3 regions of the Paenarthrobacter sp. AMU7 genome follow, and region 1 is predicted to be linked to each of the others. Evidence: riboswitches for the same ligand, from Rfam matches in the RefSeq annotation. Region 1 holds a riboswitch; each other region holds the start of a gene.
The links. A riboswitch is a leader RNA that binds a small molecule or an ion and turns the genes downstream of it on or off. The one in region 1 is predicted to bind thiamine pyrophosphate.
Positions count from the first base shown of each region.

Region 2: another riboswitch for thiamine pyrophosphate. It lies ahead of ABQM86_RS18920 (ECF transporter S component); the one in region 1 lies ahead of thiD (bifunctional hydroxymethylpyrimidine kinase/phosphomethylpyrimidine kinase).
Region 3: another riboswitch for thiamine pyrophosphate. It lies ahead of thiO (glycine oxidase ThiO); the one in region 1 lies ahead of thiD (bifunctional hydroxymethylpyrimidine kinase/phosphomethylpyrimidine kinase).

Region 1 covers NZ_CP165735.1:2,676,763-2,681,427, forward strand. The annotation lists gene rpmA (50S ribosomal protein L27) at 1-102, opposite strand, end outside; gene rplU (50S ribosomal protein L21) at 165-473, opposite strand; gene thiD (bifunctional hydroxymethylpyrimidine kinase/phosphomethylpyrimidine kinase) at 850-2,367, opposite strand; TPP riboswitch at 2,358-2,456, opposite strand; gene ABQM86_RS12310 (Rne/Rng family ribonuclease) at 2,592-4,665, opposite strand, start outside.
Region 2 covers NZ_CP165735.1:4,116,822-4,121,486, reverse strand. The annotation lists gene ABQM86_RS18940 (monovalent cation/H+ antiporter complex subunit F) at 1-8, shown strand, start outside; gene mnhG (monovalent cation/H(+) antiporter subunit G) at 1-390, shown strand, start outside; gene ABQM86_RS18930 (DUF4235 domain-containing protein) at 490-750, opposite strand; gene ABQM86_RS18925 (NUDIX domain-containing protein) at 787-1,485, opposite strand; TPP riboswitch at 1,714-1,850, shown strand; gene ABQM86_RS18920 (ECF transporter S component) at 1,927-2,547, shown strand; gene ABQM86_RS18915 (ABC transporter ATP-binding protein) at 2,547-4,142, shown strand; gene ABQM86_RS18910 (energy-coupling factor transporter transmembrane protein EcfT) at 4,139-4,665, shown strand, end outside.
Region 3 covers NZ_CP165735.1:3,112,527-3,117,191, forward strand. The annotation lists gene thiS (sulfur carrier protein ThiS) at 1-207, opposite strand, end outside; gene thiO (glycine oxidase ThiO) at 204-1,469, opposite strand; TPP riboswitch at 1,465-1,583, opposite strand; gene thiE (thiamine phosphate synthase) at 1,611-2,294, shown strand; gene ABQM86_RS14295 (ferritin-like fold-containing protein) at 2,338-3,006, opposite strand; gene ABQM86_RS14300 (TM2 domain-containing protein) at 3,162-4,103, shown strand; gene ABQM86_RS14305 (RNB domain-containing ribonuclease) at 4,216-4,665, shown strand, end outside.

The DNA of each region.
Region 1 (4,665 bases):
GCCTGCGGAGACTACCTGACCGCCGAAGCGCTTGACGCCCAGGTACTGTGCGTTGGAGTCACGACCGTTGCGAGTGGAACTCGCGCCTTTTTTGTGTGCCATGTGAAATGCCTGCCTCTAAATTTCTGGGGAAACTGAAAAACCTGAACAGCGGGTAACGAAAGTTACGCGATGCTGGTGATCTTGATCTTGGTCAGTTCCTGACGGTGACCCTGACGCTTCCGGTAGCCGGTCTTGTTCTTGAACTTCTGGATGACGATCTTCGGACCACGGAGGTCTTCGAGGATCTCAGCCGTCACCTTGACGTTGGCCAGTTCCGCAGCTGCGGAGGTGACCTTATCGCCGTCAACCAGGAGCAAGGCGGGCAGCTCAAGCGTGCTGCCGGCTCCACCGGGGACGCGGTTAAGCGTTACGTAGTCTCCAACGGAAACTTTTTCTTGGCGGCCGCCTGCGCGGACAATCGCGTACACCACTTGGGTACTCACTTCTCTCGACGTTTATAACTAAATTTGCGTGCGGAACCTGGAACCGAAATCAGGCTTGGTTCGCGCTGTGCCTCAACGCCGTGGACTTCTGATCGAAGTCCGCGAGTCATCCCTTGAACAATTCCAAGGGGCATAACCCAAGTGTTGGCGTAAGCACCGAAGATCAAGATTACGCTAGTTTGACCCTCGGCTGCAAATGAGGCCGGGTCCGGAGGCTACCACGTGACTTGCATCACCAGTTGTAACGGACTCTCCCGGCACCGTGCCCATACAGCCTACAGGGTTTGGGGCGATTAACGTGATTTGACCCGCGACGCGCTGGGGCGGTTTGAAACCCGGAGATAAAAAGCCCGGGCAGGAACGGTCAGGCGAACAGCCGGGGTGCGTCAAAGAACGCAGTTTCGTAGCGGCAGGACTGGGCAAAAGCCTCCACCATTGATGCCCGCTCCCCCTCGGAAGCTGCCGCTGCAGCGGCGTCCGTGAAATTGATCGCATTCTTGGTGGCTGCAGCAAACTCTTCATCGGCGTAAGTCCTGAGCCAGTCCGCGTAGGGATGCGCCGCCGGGGATCCCGCCTTCACGAACGATGCATGGAGCCGCTGGCCCACCTCTGCGTAGAGCCAGTAGCACGGCAGGATGGCCGCCAGCACCACGGAGTAGCTGCCGGTGGCCGAGGATGCCAGCAGGTGGTCCACGTAGGACTTCGTGACGGGTCCGGTCACCGAGGATGCCTCTCGGGTGCTGAGCCAGTTCCTGTGCAGTTCCGATTCGACCTCAAGGCACTGCTGTGACGCTTTGGCCCAGAACAGTTGCTCCTCCTCCGTGGGGGCAAGGGCGCCCGCACGCGCCAGGACCCTGGAATACCCGTTGAGGTAGAGGGCGTCCTGCGCGAGGTAGTAATTGAACGCAGCCTCCGGGAGGTCGCCCGATTGCAGGCCGTCAATAAAGCTGAGCTTGTAGATTGCCTCGAGCTCCGGAGCAGCTTCCTTCCACAGCGCCGCGGCAAATTGCCCCGGCCTCAGGACCTGATGGTGGTGGAAATGGTGGACCGGCCCGTTTCCCTGGCCTACGTCGAGGCTGTCCGAATGCAGCAGCGCCTGAAGCAACCACGGCTTGACTTCGCGCAGGGAAGCTTCCCAATCGCCGGTGCGGGCCTGGACCGTGGCCAGAGCCGACGACAACGAACAGCCCGTGCCGTGGCTGTTCTTCGTTTCCATGCGGGGTCCGGCTACCTCGATGACGTCCTGCCGCAGGAGGCCGCTGGTGTTAACCAGGGCATCCGGGCATTCCGCCCCTGCCAGGTGTCCGCCCTTCACCAGGACCGTGGTGCCGCACTCAGCAGCCAGTCGCTTGCCCTGGTTCAACGCCGAATCCCAGTCAGCAGCTTCAGGCTCCCCCAACAGCATGGCAAGCTCCGGGAGGTTCGGGGTAATAAGGTCCGCCAACGGCAGCAGAGCGCGCAGGGCCTGCTCGGCAGACCCTCGCAGGAGGCGGTCGCCGCTGGTGGCCACCATCACCGGGTCAAGGACCACGACGCCGGGACGCACCGACTCAAGCCAGCTGCGGACCTCATCGATCACCGCAGCGTCACCCAGCATGCCGATCTTGACGGCATCGATGGCGATGTCCGTGCTGATGGATTCCAACTGCTGTCGCAGGAACTCCACCGGAGGAACATGGACAGCACTGACGCCCAGCGTGTTTTGGGCCGTCAACGCGGTGATCGCCGACATGCCGTAGCCGCCCTGCGCCGCAATGCTCTTCAGGTCAGCCTGGATACCGGCACCGCCGGAGGGGTCCGAGCCCGCGATACTCAGTACCCGGGGCGTTTCCCGGCCGCAAACAGCCAGAGGGTACACAGAAGAATACGACGATGACGTCATGGGGACATCCCTTCGCCGGTGCTAACCGGACAGGTTCAACGGGTCTGGATCTCAGCCGGGCCCTATGCCCGGCACCCCGTGTCAATCCCCAGCGTAGCCGGGAAGCAGCACGGCCCGGGAACTGCACTCCGCAGAAGACCGGTTATGACCGCTGTGAGCAGACAGCAAAGGGCCCCGCAGTACCCGCCTGTGGCGGTTACTGCGGGGCCCTTGCGGATCGGGTCCTAGAGCTCCGAAGCGGGAACACCAACCCCAAGGATGATGGGTTCCTCGGACGCTGCCTTCTTGGCAGGCTCCGCCGGTGCTTTGGCCTGGTGTGCAGTTCCACGCGCTGCGGTAGCAGTTACCTCGTGGTGCTCAACGCTGGTCTCGTTGGCTGCACCCTGGGCGCGGCTCGCACTGCGGTTGCGGCGCCCCCGGCGGGACTTCGACGCCGAAGCAGCTTCAGGGTCCTCGTCCACGGGCCCCGCCACGGCGGCTGCAGGTGCAGCGGCTGCCTTGGAAGGAACCACGGTTTCGGGCTTCGCCTCGGGTGCTGCGCCAAGGTGGGAGAACGCTTCGGCCAGGAGATCCAGGCTCATGGCAGGCTTGGCGGCAGGCGGTTCCTCGTGGTGTTCCCCGAAAGGCAAGGCCACTTCTTCGCCGCCGAATCGCAGAACCGGTGTGGACCGTGTGTCACGCACCGATGCTTCCCGGTCTGATTCGGGGTCGGCGTGCTCTCCGGCCTCCGGCTGTGATGCGGCAGGCGCCTGGTGCTGGCCGGCCGCCCGTGCCTGCTCTTCTGCACGGTGAACTTCGTCATCGTGGAGGTGGGCAGCGTGGGCGGCAGCAGCGATCGTCGCCAGCGCAGCGCGGGTTGCCTCTGCCTTGGCCTGCTTGGCAGGATCCTGCGGCTCGGAAGCCGCGGGAGGTGCGGCAGGGGCGGAAGCAGTGCTGTGGACCTGCGCGGGAGCCTCGGCGACAGCCTGTCCCCCGCCCTTGCCACGGCGGCGCTTGCGTTCTGTTCGGGCTGTGGGTTGTTGCGCCTCAGTGTGGGGGCGGTGGTGCTCGGCAGCCACAACGTTGGCGCGACGGTGCTCCACCGGTTCATCGTGGGTGACCACGCCGCGGCCTGCACAGTGCTCGCACTGCTCACCGAAGACCTCAAGGAGGCCGGTACCCATGCGCTTGCGGGTCATCTGGACAAGGCCCAGTGACGTCACTTCAGCCACTTGGTGCTTGGTGCGGTCGCGGCCAAGGCACTCAACCATACGGCGGAGGACGAGGTCGCGGTTGGACTCAAGGACCATGTCGATGAAGTCGATGACAATGATGCCGCCGATGTCACGCAGGCGAAGCTGGCGAACTACTTCCTCAGCAGCTTCGAGGTTGTTCTTGGTGACGGTTTCTTCAAGGTTTCCACCGCTGCCGGTGAACTTACCGGTGTTGACGTCCACCACGGTCATGGCTTCGGTGCGGTCGATGACCAGCGAACCACCGGATGGGAGGAAGACCTTGCGTTCCAGTGCCTTGTGGATCTGCTCGTCAATGCGCCAGGCACCGAAGATGTCCTGGTCCTTGGTCCACTTCTCGAGGCGGCCCACAAGGTCGGGGGCAACGTAGGTTACGTAAGCCTCAATGGTGTCCCAGGCGTCGTCGCCGGAAACGATCAGTTTGGAGAAGTCTTCATTGAAGACGTCACGGACCACCTTGATGGTCAGATCGGGTTCGCCGTAGAGCAGTTCCGGTGCCAGGACCTTGGTGGAGGAGGCCTGGCCTTCGATGCCTTCCCACTGGGCGCGCAGGCGGTTGATGTCATGCGTCAGTTCTTCTTCCGACGCACCTTCAGCAGCCGTGCGGACAATGACGCCGGCGTTTTCCGGCAAACGGTCCTTCAGGATGCGCTTGAGGCGGTTGCGTTCGACGTCGGGCAGCTTGCGTGAAATGCCGGTCATGGAACCACCGGGCACGTACACCAGGTAGCGGCCGGGCAGGGAGATCTGGCTTGTCAGGCGGGCACCCTTGTGGCCTACAGGGTCCTTGGTGACCTGGACCAGAACGGAATCGCCGGACTTCAGCGCATTCTCGATCCGGCGCGGCTGGCCCTCGAGGTTGACCGCGTCCCAGTTCACTTCACCGGCGTACAACACGGCGTTGCGGCCGCGTCCGATATCCACGAAGGCAGCTTCCATGGACGGCAGGACGTTCTGGACCTTGCCCAGGTAAACGTTGCCGATCAGGGAGTCCTGCTGGGTCTTGGAGACAAAATGCTCGGCAAGCACGCCATCTTCCAGGACGCCGATCTGAATTCTGTCGTCG
Region 2 (4,665 bases), 1.4 Mb from region 1:
AGTCCTGATGCCACCGGCGTGGATGTCGTGATCGATGCTGTCACCGCAGTTTTCCTGGTGGTGGGAGCCTTGATGTCCTTGGGTGCCGCCATCGGTTTGCTGCGATTCCCGGATCTCATGAGCCGCATGCACGCAGCCACCAAGCCCCAAGTGCTGGGACTGTTCCTCATGCTTGCTGCTATTGGCCTGCAGATGCGAACGTGGTGGGTTTGGCCGGTTCTGCTGGTGGCATGGATTTTCCAGTTGTTGACGGCACCTGTGTCCGCCCATATGGTGGGTCGCTCCGCCTACCGCACCAAACATGGCCACCGCGAGATGCTCACCAAGGACGAACTCGAGGCTGTTGTGCAACGGGCGGCTGCGGGGCAAGAACCCCGCAACGACCGCTAAAAGTCCCGGTCACACAAACGCGGAGTCGCCTTGCGTCCAATGGTTCATTCCATCAGGTGGAGGCAAAAGCGACCCCGCGTTGCTGTCTGTGGTTGCGGGCTAGACGATGTCGTGCGACTTAGCGAAACGTGCAATGGCACGCTGTGTGCCACGGCTGGCCAACACCTGAATCAAGGTGCTGACGAAGGCTGAGATCAGCGCAAAAGTCAGTGCTGAACGCAAGCTCGTTTCCATGTCGTCGTTGCCGAGGGGTGGTTTGTTGCCAGTTGCCTTTTCCCACCCTTTGTTGACGAGTTTGGTGCCTACGAAGCCCGCTCCGAGGCTTACTCCGGCACCGATCAGCTTGAAGAAGAGGTTCATGCCCCCAGCCTAGCCGTCCGTGGGCCGACTCCAGAGTCAGCGCCGGCTTTCGCGCTCTTTCAGGAACGCTGCCAAGGACCCAACAGGGGCCAGCACGGGAACAACGGGGTGCTCTGCCGACCAGGCAGCATCCACGGAATCAAACTCAGCGATTTCCTTGAGCAGGTAATAGGTGGGCGGCATCAGCTTCAGGGTCCCGGCCGCTTCCGCTTCCAGGATTCCGTCTACTGGCATCCACAACGATTGCCAGGCCTCCGTGGTTTGATGCTGCGGCTCGGCTCCCGGGGAAGGCCTGGCAACGTAGAAGTAGGTGTCAAAGCGCTTCGGCATGTCCGTAGGCGTGATCCAGTTGGCCCAAGGGCGGAGATCCGCGGCACTGATGCTGAGCCCGGACTCCTCCTGGACTTCGCGGATTGCGGCGGTGAGGACCGTCCCTGCGTTGGTTTCGGCCTGCGTTGAGGTGGCGCCGGTGGCGATGGAACTCGAACGCCAGGCGGCAGTGTGGCGTTGAAGCAGGTCCGCTGGGTAGTCCCAGCCTGACTCGTCCGCAGCATCCACCCGGCCGCCCGGGAAGACCACCATTCCGGCGGCGAAGTCCATGGTGCTGACCCGGTGCTGGACGAACGCCTCTATCCCGCCCGGGGCATCACGGAGCAGGATGACACTGGCAGCAAGCCGGGGCTCGGATATGGTGCCCTCGCCGGCAGGGTGATCCTGAATGGGTAGGTCCGTCATGAAAGTGCCCCTTTGCCGCGGTCGAGTCTGCTGGATCATTCTCTCAGGTCTCGTTGTGGGGCCGGGTGTACAGGCCAAAACCGGCGCGAGGGGTGCAGAGCGGGCCCCGCAACGCACGCAACCCCACGCACGGGCCCCCCGATCGCCCGATTGTGACCACCGGCCGGCATCGGACAGTCGCCCACAACACGGGCAGGTGTAAACTGAACCAGCCCATCAGGGCAGATTTGATAACGACAGGGGAGCGCCGCCGTCGGACCTTGCAGAGATGCAGGAGACGCGAGGGCGCTGAGAGTGCGGACAGCCGCAGACCCTCGAACCTGATCCGGTTAGTACCGGCGCAAGGGAGTCGAGCTTCTCAGAGTGTCCGGATCCAGGCGGCGCAGGCCGATGGGAAATCCGGGGAGCACTTTCCCCTCCTGTAACCTCAGGAGGCAGAAAATGACCACGGTAAACGTGAAGAAGACCAGTTATAACTGGCGTGTTGTAGACATCGTTGTGGCGGCATTGATCGCCATCGCAGGCGGCGTGATCTTCTGGGCCTGGTCCCAGGGCGCCGCGCTGGTATCCATCCCCATGAACGCGACGTATCCGCCGCTCACCGGCCTGATCGCCGGCGGCTGGATGATCCCCGCAGTCCTGGGAATGCTCATTATCCGCAAACCGGGCGCAGCGTTGTTCTGCGAAGCTGTCGCGGCCACCGGTGAGCTGATTATGGGTTCCCAATACGGCACCACCGTCCTGATTTCCGGTGTCCTGCAGGGTCTGGGCGCAGAGCTCATCTTCGCCGCTTTCCGGTACAAGAAGTTCAACCTGCCCACGGCCCTCCTAGCCGGCGCCGGTGCGGGCCTCTTCTGCGGCCTGAACGACTCCTTCCTCCCGTGGGGCTGGAACATCGCCTACGAGGCAGTGGACAAACTGGCGTACATCACTTTCACCACCATCTCGGGTGCCATCATCGCCGGCGCCCTGTCCTGGGTTGCCACCCGCGGCTTGGCTAAAACCGGCGTCCTGAGCTCCTTCGCATCGCGCAAGGCCGCGTCGGAGCCCGTCTTCAGCTGATGCCCGCCACGCAGAGCGGCAACAAGAACAGCAGCCCGGTGAGGCCTGCCGCCATCTCCGCCGAGGGCTGGGGTTGGCGGCATGCCGGCAGGTCCGCTCCCGCCATACATGGGCTTGACCTCCGGATTGAACCGGGCGAGCGGGTGTTGCTGCTGGGGCCTTCAGGCGCCGGCAAGTCCACACTGCTGCACGCCCTCGCGGGGGTGCTGGGTGACGAGGAAGACGACTCGGACGAGTCAGGTTCCCTGCTGATCGACGGCGTTGCTCCGCGGGAACAGCGGGGCCGCGCCGGTCTCATGCAGCAAGACCCCGAGACGCAGGTGGTCCTGTCGCGGGTTGGTGACGACGTCGCTTTCGGTGCGGAGAACCTTGCCGTGCCGCGAGAGGAGATCTGGGCCCGCGTCCATGAAGCGCTCGACGACGTCGGGTTGCGTACCGCCGCGGGCGGCGGATTGGCATTGGACCACCCGACGGCGGCGCTCTCCGGGGGGCAGAAGCAGCGCCTTGCGCTGGCGGGGATTCTCGCGATGCGTCCCGGCTTGATCCTCTTGGACGAACCCACGGCCAACCTGGATCCGGCCGGAGTGCTGGAGGTTCGGGATGCTGTTCGGCGTTGCCTGGACAAGACCGGCGCAACGCTGGTGGTGGTGGAGCACCGTGTGTCGGTGTGGAAGGACTTGGTGGACAGGATCGTGGTCCTGCAGCCGGGCGCCCTGGCGGCGGCGGGAACAGGCCAGGCAACGGGCGGGGTCCTTTTGGACGGCCCACCGGACAAGGTCCTGTCCGAGGCCCGCACCCTGTTGATGGCTGCCGGCGTTTGGGTGCCGGGGTACGTACCGGCCACCCGCCAACGACGCAGCCAACCCCACACCGCCCCACTGCTCCTCGCGGCCCAGGACCTCGCAGTTTCCCGGGAAAAGCCGCGGCGCAAGGGCTTCAAGACCATCCCGCCCGTCCCGGTTCAAACGGGAATCACCGCGCAGGTCAGGGCCGGCCAAGCACTGACCATCACTGGAGCCAACGGAGCTGGAAAGTCCACGTTCGCGCTTACGTTGGCCGGCCTTTTAGCGCCGGTGGACGGTACAGTGAGTGCCGCCGTCGAGCTTTCCAAAGGGGCAGGTATTGACCCGTTCAAGTGGAAAGCAGACCAGCTGATTTCACGGATCGGGACGGTGTTCCAGGAGCCGGAGCACCAGTTCGTCACGGGCAAGGTCCTGGACGAGCTCATGTTTGGGCCCAGGCATTTAGGCCACGGCGAAGAACGGGTGGACGAACTGTTGGAGCGGCTGCGGCTGACGCATTTGGTGGACGCCAACCCCTACACCCTTTCCGGCGGTGAGAAGCGGCGGCTCTCGGTGGCCACCGTGCTTGCCGCGCACCCCGAAGTCCTGGTGCTCGATGAACCTACGTTCGGCCAGGACGCCAACACGTGGGCGGAGTTGGCGTCGTTCCTTTCAGAGTTGCTGGACGCCGGAACGGCTGTGGTCTCCGTGACCCACGACCAGGAATTCAGCGCAGTGCTCGGCGGAACGGAGCTGCGGCTCGGCCCGGTACAGCACGGTGAAGCCACGCATCAGGAAGCTGGTGCAGCATGAGGGATGCACTGAACCTCCGCGGGAATCGTGCCCTGCTGACCCGAGCCAACCCCTTGGCAAAGTTCGTGTCCGTTTTTCTGATTTCCCTGGTGCTGGCCCTGTCCATCGACTGGGTATCGGCGTCCACGGCGTTGGTTGCGGAGCTGGCGTTGTTTCCGTTGGCCGGGCTTACGTTCAGGCTTCTGTGGCAGCGCGCCTGGCCGCTGATCATCGCCGCTGCGATCGGCGGCTGGAGTACCGCGATTGTGGCGGCGGACAGCGGCGCTTTACTGCTCGACGTCGGACTCTGGTCCATCAGCGAAGGTTCCCTTGAGCTGGGGCTGGGTTTCATGCTGCGCGGTTTGGCGATCGCGTTACCGGCAATCCTGCTGATGACCTGCACGGATCCCACTGATTTGGCAGATGCGCTGGCCCAGAAGGCCAAGTTGCCGCACCGCTTTGTCCTAGGATCCTTGGCTGCCATGAGGTTGGTTGGGCTCATGGCAGAGGAGTGGCAGACCATCGGCATGGCCCGCCGTGCCCG
Region 3 (4,665 bases), 440 kb from region 1:
GAGTTCATCCCCGTCGGCGAGCGCCGTTGCGGACCATTGGCTGCGTGGCACCACCTCGGAATTGCGGGCGACGGCGACGCCCAGCTTGCCACCGTCGGCTGCCTGTCCGCGGTGGTCCAGAGCGCGGCCGGTGACGGCCGTGACCAGGGTGCTGACTGAAGCATCCTCCGGCACGGCGTGATCGGATCCGTTGAGTTTGATGTTCATGTTGTTTCCTTGCTGGGAGCGTGTGCCGGCGTAAGCGCCAGCGCTGTGGATGAAGTGGCCGCGAAGCGGTCCGGGGAAAATGATGCCCACCGGGGGTCCGACGTGCCGTTGATCAGCCCGCCCACGATCCGTGCGGCCGCGGGCGTCAGGAGGACACCATGCCGGAAGAATCCTGTGGCGATCACCAGACCATCAACATCCCCCCGGGGGCCAACGACCCGTCCAAGCAGCGGTGCGTTGTCCGGAGTGCCGGGGCGGGCCCGGGCCGTTGCTTCGAGCAGCTCAAGTTCCGCCACTGCGGGGACCAGGGCCTGGGCGTCCCGCAATAACTGGTAGACGCCCCCGGCTGAGACCGCGTTGGACGCTGCCGACAGTCCGTCCTCGCGCTGGGTGGCCCCGATGACTACAGTGCCGTCGTCCCGGGGCACGATGTAGACGGGCACTCCACGGACCATCCCACGGACGGTGGAGGTGAGCAGGGGCCGGAGGTGTTCAGGCACCCGAAGCCTGAGGATGTCGCCATATACCGGCCGCAGGGGAAGGCTGAGCCCGTCGGGGAGCCCTTCCAGGTCTGCCGCACCCAGTCCGTTGGCGACCACCGTTTCGGTGGAGTGGACAGCGGCGCCGGACTCGAGTTCCACTCCTGAGACCCGCCCTCCGTCCCAGAGCAAGCGGCGCGCCGTGGAAGTCATGGCAAACCCATCGTCGGCGCCCGAAACCCACGTGTAGTCGCTGGCCGCGTGGCGTGCCAGTCCCGAGAGCAGGCATGCCGCCAGCTTGCGGGGATCGACCTGATGGTCGGCGGGAACGTCGAAGGCACTGGAAATTTGGGGGCTGAGGAGGGGTTCGCGATCCCGGGCGTCGCGCAGGGACAACGGCTCGACCCCCAGGCCCGCAGCAAGCTGTACCGCACGGAGGTCTGCCAGTGCCCTGCGGTCCGCGGCATCGGCACCCACGGCAAGTGTCGGCGTCGTGCGGTATCCGGTGTCTTCCCCTCCGCGGGGCAGGCTTGCCGCGAAAGACGGCCACAGCCGGGACGATTCGAGCATCAACTCCAGGAGATCTTCCTCCTGGTAGTGAAATTCGCTCACGGGGGCAAGCATTCCGGCGGCAGCAAACGTAGCCCCCGAAGCCGGTGCGGGGTCGATCACCACCACGGAGCGGCCAAGTCGCCGCGCTTCGCGGGCGATGCCCAGCCCGATGACGCCGCCGCCAATGACGGCCACGTCGGCCTGGAGCGGGGTTTGGCGGGGAACTGCCATTGCGCGTTTCCTTCCCTACGCCGGTACTAGCCGGATCAGGTCAAGCGGTCGGCTCTTAAGCCCTCTCAGCCGGACAGTCATATGACGAACGTCGCGGCTCCCGCAGTACGTGCCCAGTTTAGAGGAACTACTCTGGGTTCCATGACCCAGACTGATGCCCTCGCCACCGCCCGCTTGTATCTGTGCACCGATGCGCGGAAACGGCAAGGCGATTTTGAAGACTTTGTGGACGCCGCGTTCGAGGGCGGCGTGGACATCATCCAGCTGCGCGACAAGACCCTCGAAGCTGCCGAGGAATTGGAGTTGCTGGCGGTCCTGCAGGGAGTTGCGCAACGTCATGGACGGCTGTGGGCTGTCAACGATCGAGCCGACGTTGCCAGTGTTTCCGGGGCTCCGGTGTTCCACATCGGGCAAAAGGACCTCCCGTTGAAGGTGGCCCGGACATTGCTTCCGGAGTCCGTCACGATCGGTCTTTCCACCCACTCCCCCGAGCAGGTGAATGCCGCCATCGCGGCATCACCGGGACAGGGGGGCCTGGACTATTTCTGTGTAGGACCCGTCTGGGCGACACCCACCAAACCCGGCCGCGAAGCCGTGGGACTGGACCTGGTCACATATGCCGCAGAAGCGAGCAAGCGTGCAGTCGAGACCACCGACGGCGCCGTGAACCTGCCATGGTTCGCCATCGGAGGGATCGATCTCAGCAACGTAGAGCAGGTGCGGGCCGCAGGAGCCACCCGGATCGTCGTGGTCCGCGCCATCACCGAGGCTTCGGATCCGACGACGGCAGCCAAGTCGCTGCTGGAGGCGCTGGACGCAGCCTGAGCCTGGCCGTTGGAGCCTTTCAGGCATAAGCCCGGTCATACCGCTAGGCAGTGAGGCCCAGCGCCGTCATCCGGCGGGCATGACGCCCGGCGAGCTCGCCTGTCAGTCTTTTAATTGCGGCGCGGGCATCGCCACCACTTTTTAGTGCCGGCCCCAACTGTGGGTGCTCAGTCCCTACCCTCTGCGCCTGTGTCAGCGCTTCCCCCACCAGCCGGCGGCCCCACAACGCCAGCCGTGAGGCCAGTCGTGGGTCATCGGCCAAGGCCCGCCGCAGCAGGACACGAAGTACCTCGGTTGCCTGGTCGGGGGAGGCAACCCGGTCCACGAACTGCTGCGTTGTTCCATCGAGGAAAGTGGCGACAGCCCGGTAGAAGTCCGAGGAAACGGTGTCGATGACGTAAGCCTTCATCACGGATTCGAACCAGTCCCCGGGCTTGGTGCGTTCATGGAAGTGGTCAAAGGAACGCTGGAACGGCAGCATGGCTTCCTCCGGATCGAGGCCCATTTCAGCGAGCCGATCGCTCAGCAGCGCGAAGTTTCCGTACGCACCGACGGCAATTTTTGCCAGCACTGAACGGTCATGGAGTGAGGGGGCGTATCGGGAATCGAACGAAAGCCGGCCGAAAGCCGACAACTCGCCGTAGGCCATGGCGCCCAGGAGTTCCGCGGCGAGTTGTCCGGCAGAAGGTGCGACGTCCGTCGAAATGCCCATAATCCAAGACTATCCCCGGCTCTCCACACCCCGCCCGCGGAGATTGCCTTCAGCAGCGTTGGTCCCACTAGGCTGACTGGAAGTGAGTTGACTGTCTGGCGTGCCCGCAGGCCGCGTGTCCTCCTCCTCGCACCCACTCCCCCGAAGGATGATCAATGACTAATCCGAGCTACCCGCCCGCGCCCCACAACAGGAACGGTGCCCCACCAGTTCCCCCTGCACCCGGTGCTTTCGACGCCCAGTACCAAGGCGGACCCCAGACGTACCAGTCCGGCCCGGATTCCAGCCCTTATGGTGTTCCCGGCACGGGTACTCCGGCCAAGTCCTTCATGGTCACGTGGATCCTCTCCTTGCTCCTTGGTGGCCTCGGTGTTGACCGCTTTTACTTGGGAAAGATCGGGACCGGCATTGCCAAACTGCTCACTGCGGGCGGACTCGGCATCTGGTCCATCGTGGACCTCATCATCACGCTGACCGGCAACGCACGTGATAAGGAAGGCCGCCCGCTGCAGGGTTATCCGGAAAACAAGAAGAAGGCCTGGATCATCACGCTCGTTGTCTGGCTCGCCGGCCTGGTTGTTGGGATCGTGTCCACGGTGTTGTCTTTGACGCTGGTGGCTGCCGCGGTCCAGGGACAGGCCACGCCTGTCCCTGCCGCACCGTCAGCTTCACAGGAGGCCACTGCCCCTTCCCAAGGCACTGCCACCGATGGCAACGCTTTCGAGGTCACGGTGTCCGAGGGCAACACCGTTAAGGTCACCGTCCTTAACTCCGGATACGCTACCGAAATCCCGGAGATGGCTTACATGAAGCCGCTCAACGGCGGGTTCCTCCTGCTGGAGGTTTCCTGGGAGACCATCGCCGGATCCAGCTTCGCCGCGCCCAGCAACTTCGATGCCTTCGATGCTGACGGCAACGAGGGCGACCGGATCTTCCTTGACAACGGTCTGGGCGGTCTCGTCTCCGGCGATGTCGCAGCCGGAGACGTACAGCAGGGCGTCATCGCCTTCGACATCAAGAATGGTCCCACCACAGTGGTGATCAACAATGACTTCGGAGACAAGGCAGCCACCTTCACTTTGACACCGGCAAGCTAACCGCCTGTTTGGTCAGAACCAGCTTTACCGAAAGCCCGTTGCCCCTTGGGGCAGCGGGCTTTTGCGTGCGGCTGCCAAGACTATCCGCCGGTTTCGGGCTACCCTGATTTTCGTGTCACATCATCGGATAGCACCCAACGTCGACGATTCGTCGGACCAGCTCGCTGAAGCACTTGCGGCCTTGAGGACGGAACTGGAACTCCCCACCGCGTACCCTGCCGAGGCAGTACAAGAGGCAGAGCGGGCCGTGGAAAACCTCAGGCTGCCGGATCAGGACCTGCGGGAGATCCCCTTCGTCACCATTGATCCCGCTACCTCGACTGACTTGGACCAGGCCCTGTTCATTGAACGTTCCGGAGACGGCTACAAGGTCCTCTACGCCATCGCCGACGTGCCGTCCTTTGTGGCTCCCGGAGGAGCCTTGGATGCCGAGACCCGGCTACGCGGACAAACGTTCTATGCACCTGACGGCCGGATCCCACTGCACCCCGAGGTCATCAGTGAAAACGCCGGAAGCCTGCTGGCCGAACAGGACTGCAGTGCCTTTGTGTGGAACTTCGAA